DNA from 3 places in the Macrococcus equipercicus genome. Region 3 is predicted to be linked to each of the others. Evidence: predicted binding sites of a transcription regulator. Region 3 holds the regulator's gene; each other region holds the start of a gene.
What was found. Region 3 encodes CtsR, which represses protease genes until heat stress. Its sites were predicted from a motif close to ATGGTCAATAAAGGTCAAACA; they were not measured.

Region 1 (3,283 bases), 760 kb from region 3:
TAACTTACTAACAGGAATTCCGGTCCACTGTGACACGATATAGCCAATTTCCTCATCGGTCACTACTTCACGGATCAGGCGGTCTGTGCCTTTTGTCTCTTCCTGAAACTCTTCTTCAAGTTCAGCAAGCTCTCTTTCAATCTCCGGTATTTTTCCGTACTGCAGTTCAGAAGCTTTAGCTAGATCATACTTGTTCTGTGCGTCTTCCAGCTGCTGACGATATTGATCGAGCTCGCTGCGTTTCTCCTGCACAACTTGAATCTGCGCTTTTTCTTTATCTACTTTCGCTGTCAAAATCTGCTGTTTCTCTTTCTCATCAGCAAGCTCTTTCTGCAGCTCTTTCAAGCGGTTCATGCTTTGAGTGTCCTGCTCATTTTTCAACGCCTTCTCTTCGATTTCCAGCTGCAGCACACGCCGGTTAACTGCGTCGAGTTCAGTCGGTTTAGAACCCATCTCAGTCCGGATGGTCGCACATGCCTGGTCTACAAGGTCAATCGCTTTATCCGGCAGAAAGCGGTCTGTAATATAGCGGTCTGATAACTCAGCCGCAGCTACAAGCGCTCTGTCCTGAATTCTGACACCATGATGGACTTCATAACGCTCCTTCAGGCCGCGCAGTATCGAGATGGTGTCTTCCACATCAGGTTCAGCAACATGCACTTTCTGAAAGCGGCGTTCAAGCGCTGAGTCTTTCTCGATGTACTGGCGGTATTCATTGAGTGTCGTCGCACCGATACAGTGCAGTTCACCACGTGCAAGCATCGGTTTCAGCATATTACCTGCATCCATCGCGCCGTCTGTCTTGCCTGCTCCAACCAGCATGTGAATCTCATCGATAAACAGGATGATCTCTCCGTTGCTGTCTTTAACTTCTTTCAGCACGGCTTTCAAGCGTTCTTCAAATTCCCCGCGAAACTTTGCGCCGGCGACTAATGCACTTAAATCAAGTTCAAAGATTGTTTTGTTCAGCAGGGAGTCAGGAACGTCTTTCCGGACGATACGCTGCGCCAGTCCTTCGACGATCGCTGTTTTACCGACCCCCGGCTCCCCGATCAATATAGGATTATTTTTTGTTTTACGGCTTAAAATACGGATAGTATTACGCACTTCTTCGTCACGGCCGATCACTGGATCCATCTTGCCGTTCCGCACTTCCTCCACTAAATCCCGGCCATATTTTTTGAGTACTTCATACTGTACTTCTGGATTTTGAGTTGTCACATGGTTCCCCCCTCTGATTTGAGTAATGATTTCTTTGATGACTTCTGCTTTATTGCCTACAAACTGCTTAGTGATGTCATGAACTTCCATCGCTGCAATAATTAAATGCTCAACAGATAAGTAATCATCTTCCATCGTGTTTTTAACTGTTTCGGCCTTCTGCAGCAGCTGGTTCAAGCCGGCGCTCATATACTGGCCGTACTGGACGTTATCACCGCTGATCTGCGGCAGACCTGTTAATTTTTCAGTCAGTCGTCTGACATATTCTTTCATATCAAGGTTCGACCGCTCAACAACAGTCGTCAGCATACTGTCTGCATCATTAGTGAACGCCAGCAGCAGACTTTCTGGTTCAATAGCCTGCACTTTACGTGCCACAGCATCATTCTGCGAAAATTCAATAGCAGACTGGACATTATAAGTCATATTATCGATATTCATCAGTTCACCTCATTAATTGTTTGACTATATTTGACCTTTAACTTAATTATAATACCTTGCTATTCATCACACAAATTATTTGCCCTCTTTTTTATCTTTTAACCCATAAAAAAAGACGAATCAAAAAGATTCGTCCTGCATCAATATAATGATGCTTAACCGCTTACGCCTAAAGCAATTTTAGCGTAGCGGCTCATCATATCTTTGTTCCATGGCGGGTTCCAGACGATGTTGACGACCGTCTCTTTAATCTCAGGCAGTTCGCCGAGCGCTGTCTTCACCTGGTCGATAATTTGCGGCCCCATCGGACAGCCCATTGATGTCAATGTCATGCTCACTGTCGCAATTCCGTCGTCATCCATATCGACATTATAGACAAGCCCGAGATTGACAACATCTATGCCAAGTTCCGGGTCAATTACATTTTCTAGTGCTCCGAGTATGCTGTCTTTCATTGCTTCTTCCATTTAATATCACTCCTTGTCATCTTATTCCTACTATATCAAATAACTTTCACATAGCCAATTAAATGATATGATAACTATAGAAGATAGAAAGGAACGGTTACTATGACAGACAAACATTTAATCTGTCTTGATCTGGACGGCACTTTACTGACGGATGACAAAATCATTTCGCCTTATACCCGGACCGTCATCCAGACGTTGATAAAAGATGGCCATGAAGTCATCATCTCAACTGGAAGACCTTACAGAGCAAGTCAAATTTATTATCAGGAGCTCGGACTGGCGTCTCCTATCGTAAACTTCAACGGCGCCTTCGTCCATCATCCTGGTAATATGACTTTCAAGACAATTCATGAGACACTCGATTTAAATATTGCGCAGGAAATATTCTCCCAGGTCAAACAATTGAATATCCAGAATGTCATCGCTGAAGTGAAAGATAATGTCTTTTTTCATTATCATGATCAATATTTATTTGATGGTTTTACAATGGGCAATCCTCTGGTCACTACAGGGGACTTAACGACCAATTTAACAGAAGGACCGACCAGCATTTTAATTCAGGCGGAAGAAAAGTATATCCCCTCTATTCGGCAGCATTTAAGTGAAATTTACGCTGAAAGCATTGAACACCGTCGCTGGGGAGCGCCGTACCCCGTCATTGAAATCGTCAAAAAAGGCATCAACAAAGCAGTAGGTGTCAAGTATGTCGCTGAATATTTCGGCATCAGCCGCGAAAACATTATCGCTTTTGGTGATGAAGATAATGACAATGAAATGATAGAATATGCAGGAATGGGTCTTGCGATGGGCAATGCCATTCAGCCGTTAAAAGAGCTTGCCGATCAAGTAATCGGCACTAATAATGAAGATGGTATCGGTAAATTTCTCAATCAATACTTTTATTAAGTCATAAGGAGGAACAGTATGCGTATATTAGTAGATAGCGGAAGTGACTTGACACTTCAGGAAATTGAGCAGCACAACCTCGATTTTTTACCGATGTCTGTCGCAATCGGTGATAAGTCCTATAAAGATCAGCTGGAAATTGATAATCAGACGGTTTATGAAGCGATTCAGCAAGGAAGACGGCCGATGACAAGCCAGGTGTCAATCGATCAGCTGACAGAACTGTTTACCGAAATTGCAGGTAA
Region 2 (3,283 bases), 680 kb from region 3:
TCTGTTAAATCGTTTACTGCGACAACCTCGATACCTTCCACTTCTTGTAGTCTTCTGAATGCTAAACGTCCAATACGTCCAAATCCGTTGATTGCTACTTTAACTGCCATGAATAATGGCCTCCTTTATTTCATTTAATATTTTAAAAGGTTTTAACTTTTAATAAATAACTGGCTACTGCTTCGTCTGTGATTAAAATGGTCTGAGCCGGTGCTATCTTTAAGTAAGCCTCGATGGCCTCTGCCTTGCTGCCACCACCTGCAACAGCAATAATATGCTGCTTATCAGGCAGGTCCTCAAGCTGCAGGCCGATAGTCCGCACCTTATGAATAATATTACCCGATTTATCGAAATAATAACCAAATGCTTCGCCTGCTGCCCGTTGTTCAACAAGCAGCGCCTTGACCTCTTCCGGTGTCGCACGACGGTCAGCCATCTTCATCGCATTGCCGATCCCGTGAACCACCACTTCAGCCGATTTCACCTGCTCCAGCACACGTTTAACTGACGGCTCCTGAACGAGACTGCGATAAGTAGCTTCGCTGACCAAGTCAGGCACATACAGTACTTCGTATGTTCCGCCGGTTTCGGCAGCCATGCTGGCGACAATACTGTTGGCCTGCTGCTGCATATGCTCACCGAGTCCACCACGTGCAGGAGTGAACTTCACACTGAAAGAGACCGGATTAAGATGCTCAGCGACACTTGCCATCGTCGAACCGCCCGTCACTGTCACCCCTATATCAGGCACTAAAATATCCTGCAGACATCGACTTGCCTCACTGCCGAGCTGGTCAGCCGCTGAGCTGTCGATATCTGAGTCACCTTTAACGACGATGACTTTTTTGAGGCGATAGAGCTCCTGCAGCTGACCGCTGACAGCAGTAAGATTGCCGTAGCTCTTCAAATAATGTGACAGCTGCTGCAGCACAAGTTCACCGTCAGACGTCACTGTCATACCTTTCGTATGAATCTCAATCAAATACTCATCCTTCAATATGTTAACCTCTGTCCGCAGCACGCGTTCCGTGAGATGAAGCTGCTCACTCAGCGCACGTCTGCCGATCGGCTGAAGCTGATATATAGTTGAGAGAATCGTGAATCTGCGATACATCTTTTCGATTAAATCAGGAATCAGTCGTTGCTGCACTGCAAGAATGTTATCCATAGACGTCCTCCCCGCAAACAAGAGCGACCCAACCGAGACGTTGAACGACCCGCACGGGACAAAAAAGTACTCTCGTTACAAATTCATGATAACAAGAGTACACTATTATTGCAAGAAATAACATTCATCTTTAAAGATATTTTGCCAATGCTTCAGTCACTGTCACGAAATCAATAATGCCTTCCTGGATGATTTCATCATGATACATAATGACCGGTACACGCAGCTGAAATCGTTCCAGCAGTAAATCATCTTCAGTGATGTTTACTGTGCGGTACGTGAAAGAAACATCTTCCTTGGCCAGTTCAAGCTGCAGCTTCGCCTCTTCACATAAGCCGCAGTTCGGCTGTGAGTACATCATCAGTTCAATCTTATTCATACGGTCCATCCCTCCTGAATTCATTAGCTCGTTCATTATTATACTTTATAACTTGACCCGTCATGCAGAGCAAGCAAATTTCAGATAAAAAAAGACTGCTTATTTAAAAGCAGCCGCATAACGCCCTCGGAGGGGATCGAACCCCCATCTTAAGAACCGGAATCTTATGTGTTATCCATTACACCACGAGGGCATGATAGTTTCTATTATAACCACTGTCTCGCTAAAGATAAATATGCAATTATACAATATTGTGGTTTTTATGATGTTTTCTATGTTTTATTTTAACTCATTCCGCGATTATCATATTATTTAAAGCAGATGAAGTTCTATCTTTTGACTATTTTTGACCAACCATAGTATATTATATTTAAACTTAACTTTAAGGAGGATTTATCAATGAATTTAATTCCTACAGTAATTGAAACTACAAACCGCGGCGAACGTGCGTATGATATTTATTCACGTCTCTTAAAAGACCGCATTATTATGCTTGGTTCTCAAATCGATGATAACGTTGCCAACTCAATCGTCTCGCAGTTATTATTCCTGCAGGCGCAGGATGCTGAGAAAGATATCTACTTATATATCAACTCACCAGGCGGCAGCGTCACAGCAGGCATGGCAATCTATGACACAATGCAGCACATTAAACCTGACGTTCAGACGATCTGTATCGGTATGGCCGCTTCAATGGGTTCATTCCTGCTCGCAGCCGGCGCTAAAGGCAAACGCTTTGCATTACCGAATGCAGAAGTGATGATTCACCAGCCACTCGGCGGCGCTCAAGGTCAGGCAACTGAAATCGAAATCGCTGCGCGTCACATTTTAAAAACACGTGAGAAATTAAACCGCATTTTATCAGAACGCACAGGTCAGCCGATTGAAAAAATCGAGAAAGATACTGACCGCGATAATTTCTTAAGCGCTGAAGAAGCGAAAGAATACGGCCTGATTGATGACGTGATGCATCCAACTGACGCTGCTAAGTAATGATGGTTCTGCTGACAGTAGTTATACTGTCAGCTTTTTTTACGGCAAATTTTACATTATGTTTACATTATCTATTCAATTAATTTACAAATTACTGATAGATTAATGATGTACTCATAAAATTTAGGAGGAAATTTTCCGTGAAAAATATGAACAAAGTTATTGCTTCGTCTGTAATAGCTGGACTGTTCCTGTCCGCGCTCCCAACAGCTTCCCCACTTCAGACAAAGACTGCCCAGGCAGCTTCAACGTGTAAAGTATCAGCTCAGCCGAAAAACGTCATCTTCATGATCGGTGACGGTATGGGACCATCTTATACATCAGCTTACCGCTACATGCAGGATAAACCGCAGACAAATGGTCTGGACACTGTTTCTTTTGATAGTTACTTATTAGGTGCGCAGCGTACAATCGCTGAAGATGATCACCAGAACATCACGGATTCTGCATCTGCTGCTACCGCTATGAGTTCCGGCGTTAAGACTTACAACAATGCCATTGCTGTCGATAATGATAAAACACCTGTTAAAACTGTGTTAGAGCAGGCCAAAACGGTCGGTAAATCAACAGGTCTGGTTGCCACTTCTGAAGTAACACATGCAACACCTGCTGCTTACGGTGCTCACGATGAATCCCGAAAAAACATGCCGGCGATTGCTGATGATTACTACGATGAAATGATCAACGGCAAACATAAAGTAGACGTCATCCTCGGAGGCGGTAAAGATTACTTCAAGCGTGAA
Region 3 (3,283 bases):
TGCAGAGATAAATGAAACAAGTGTCGCACCGTAAAGTAATTTCAGACCGAAGCGGGCAACGACATCGCCCTGCTTGTCATTCAATGACTTGATGGCACCTGCGATGATTCCGATAGACGAGAAGTTCGCAAACGACACTAAGAACACTGAGACGATACCGATAGCACGTTCTGATAACTCACCTGTTTTATTGTTGACGATGTTTTGAACATCAAGCATCGCTACAAATTCATTCGAGACAAGTTTGGTTGCCATGATAGATCCTGCACGGACAGCATCATGCCAAGGGATACCTGTTAAAAATGCAAACGGCGCAAAGACGTAGCCGAGAATCGTCTGGAAGTTAACATGGCCAGGAGTGAATGCATCGACAATGCCGTTTAACATGGCGATTAGTGCGATGTAACCGATCAGCATCGCACCGACGATGATTGCTACTTTGAAACCATCGAGAATATATTCACCGAGCATTTCGAAGAATGATTGTTGATGCTCATTCTCAGTCATAATGACTTCATTTTCTTCTTCATCGGTTACGCGGTACGGATTAATGATAGATGCGATGATGAAGCCGCCGAATAAGTTCAGGACGATCGCTGTCACGACGTATTCAGGTTTGATCATCGAGAAGTAGGCACCGACAATTGATAATGATACGGTCGACATCGCTGACGCTGTCAATGTATAAAGACGGTGTTTCGGAATGTATGGCAGCTGCTTCTTCAATGAGATGAAGACTTCTGACTGACCGAGAATGGCTGAAGCCACTGCATTGTAAGACTCAAGCTTACCCATACCGTTGATTTTAGAAATCGCAAGGCCTAAATATTTGATGATGAACGGTAGTAGTCTTAAATACTGCAGAATACCGATCAATGCAGAAATGAATGTGATCGGCAGCAGCACTTGCGTGAAGAAGTTGTTCAGTGGTGCGCCCTTACTATCTACATTCACCATATTAGGGAAGACGAAGTTGACACCTTCTGCTGCGTATCCTAGCAGGTAACCGAATCCTTTAGCCAGATTATTGACTAAATATACGCCGCCTGGTGTTTTAAGCAGTAAGAAGGCGAGGAGAAACTGAATAACCATCATAATAGCGATATACTGCCATCTGACATTCTTTCTATCTGAACTGACAACCCATGCAAGCAGCAGGAAGACAGCTAAACCGATAAGACCAATTATATATTGCAAGTTTTAACACCTCTTTTATATTTGATAGCGCTATATTTTTTCGCTTTTAATATCATACTACATTTAAAATGAAAGCGGTACAAAAACTTAAAGTTTTTGTAAACGCATGATAAATAGTATGTAAATACAGAATAAAACATATTGTTTGCACTTCAGAAAGAATGCTCATATAATAAAGTCAAAGATGGTCAAAAAGAGGTGAAGTCATGAAAAATATGTCGGATATCATTGAGCAGTATTTAAAGCAGCTGCTTGAGCAGAGCGGCGATGTCGTTGAGATTAAGCGCGCTCATATTGCGGAAAAATTTGATTGCGTCCCATCTCAGTTGAACTATGTCATTAAGACACGGTTTACTAACGAACATGGTTATGCCATTGAAAGTAAACGCGGTGGTGGCGGCTATATACGTATCACGAAAATTGAATCCAGTAATCAGTCTGCTTTCATCAATCATTTGAAAGACATGACTGGCAGTCAGATCACTCAGCAGAATGCTGAACATATTATAGAAGGTTTATATCAGAACGAACTGATTACATTACGCGAAAAACGTCTGTTGCTTGTGACTATTCACCGGGACGTACTCTATGTTGATGTCCCGTACCGCGATCACATACGTGCGAATATACTGCAGAACGTGCTGACTGTGCTTCAATATCAGTAGTCAGGAGAGGACGCTTATGAACTTTAATGAAGAAGAATTTACAATGAACCAGCTGCTTAAGCATCTGCTGGCATCCAGTGAACTGAACGGCCGGCAGGAACCCTGTCCGAACTGCGGGCTGACGCTGCGTGAATCGCTGCATATCGGGAAGTTCGGCTGCAGTAAATGCTACAGCACGTTCCAGGCATACTTGCCGCGTATTGTAGAACGCGTTCAAGCCGGTAACCAGAAGCACGTCGGTAAAGCACCACTGAAATCAGCAGAAAAAATTGCCCGCCGCAAGAAGATTGAAGAACTTGAACTGAAGCTGCAGGAACTAGTAGAATTGCAGGACTTCGAGCAGGCGGTTCATGTCAGAGATGAGATTAAAGCATTAAAGGAAAGCGAGGCGGAGTAAATGCTGGATAAACATTTGAGCCATACTTTAAGCGACTGGATGCAGCAGGAAACCGAGCAGCCGATTATATTAAGCTCTCGTATCCGTCTTGCAAGAAACCTTGAGAACTTCGTTCATCCGCTCATGTATGACGAGCAGACTGCGCTCGAAGTGCTTGAGGAAGTATCAGCAGTACTCAAGCCTCATTACGAAGAAGTGCGCTTAAGCGCACTCGACAAAAACGAACGTCAAATACTGGTCATCAAGCATTTAGTCAGCAAGGAGCTGCTCGCCCAGGACCACGGTGCTGTGTTTTTGAATGAGGATGAATCAGTCAGTATTATGGTCAACGAAGAAGATCATATCCGTATACAAGTGCTGGGGCCTGAACTGTCACTGGATGAACTGTACAGCAAGGCGTTAGCAGTGGACAGTCTGATCGACGAGAAACTGACATTGTCATTTGATGAGACGCTCGGTTACTTGACGACATGCCCGACCAATATCGGGACAGGACTGCGTGCAAGTGTGATGCTGCATCTGCCTGGACTGTCCATCATGAACCGGATGGGTCGTATTGCCCAGGCAATTAACCGCTTCGGCTATACAATCCGCGGGATCTACGGTGAAGGGACGCAGGCGCTCGGCCACGTGTACCAAGTATCCAACCAGCTGACGCTCGGTAAGACAGAAGAAGCGATTATTGAAGATCTGAAGCAGATTGTCGAGCAGATTATTACTGAAGAAGAAGGCATGCGTAAACGCCTCAAAGATTATGATTATATCGAGACGGCAGACCGTGTCTATAGAAGCCTTGGAGTTTTGAAATATGCTCAGCTGATCACTGCTGAAGAGGCAAGTTTAAGATTAAGTGAACTGAAAATGGGTATCGATATGGGAATAGTTGAACCGATGCCTTTTCGTTTCAACGAGCTGATGGTTGCTATTCAGCCGCCATTTCTAGCAACACTTGAAGAAGCTATACCCGTTAACGAAAAACGAGCTAAGATGCTGAGAGAGCATCTTTAAAGGAGGAACTATATCG

Region 1: clpB (ATP-dependent chaperone ClpB) is a predicted target of CtsR. The motif match lies at 1,680-1,700, and genes of this name have one in related genera.
Region 2: clpP (ATP-dependent Clp endopeptidase proteolytic subunit ClpP) is a predicted target of CtsR. The motif match lies at 1,881-1,901, and genes of this name have one in related genera.

What each region holds. Positions count from the first base shown of each region.
Region 1 covers NZ_CP073809.1:661,677-664,959, reverse strand. The annotation lists gene clpB (ATP-dependent chaperone ClpB) at 1-1,662, opposite strand, end outside; gene KFV11_RS03485 (metal-sulfur cluster assembly factor) at 1,818-2,129, opposite strand; gene KFV11_RS03480 (Cof-type HAD-IIB family hydrolase) at 2,232-3,038, shown strand; gene KFV11_RS03475 (DegV family protein) at 3,057-3,283, shown strand, end outside.
Region 2 covers NZ_CP073809.1:578,984-582,266, reverse strand. The annotation lists gene gap (type I glyceraldehyde-3-phosphate dehydrogenase) at 1-110, opposite strand, end outside; gene KFV11_RS03050 (sugar-binding transcriptional regulator) at 143-1,168, opposite strand; gene KFV11_RS03045 (glutaredoxin family protein) at 1,299-1,547, opposite strand; tRNA gene KFV11_RS03040 (tRNA-Arg) at 1,669-1,740, opposite strand; gene clpP (ATP-dependent Clp endopeptidase proteolytic subunit ClpP) at 1,947-2,540, shown strand; gene KFV11_RS03030 (alkaline phosphatase) at 2,690-3,283, shown strand, end outside.
Region 3 covers NZ_CP073809.1:2,036,919-2,040,201, reverse strand. The annotation lists gene KFV11_RS10885 (NupC/NupG family nucleoside CNT transporter) at 1-1,197, opposite strand, end outside; gene KFV11_RS10880 (CtsR family transcriptional regulator) at 1,404-1,862, shown strand; gene KFV11_RS10875 (UvrB/UvrC motif-containing protein) at 1,879-2,259, shown strand; gene KFV11_RS10870 (protein arginine kinase) at 2,260-3,267, shown strand; gene KFV11_RS10865 (ATP-dependent Clp protease ATP-binding subunit) at 3,280-3,283, shown strand, end outside.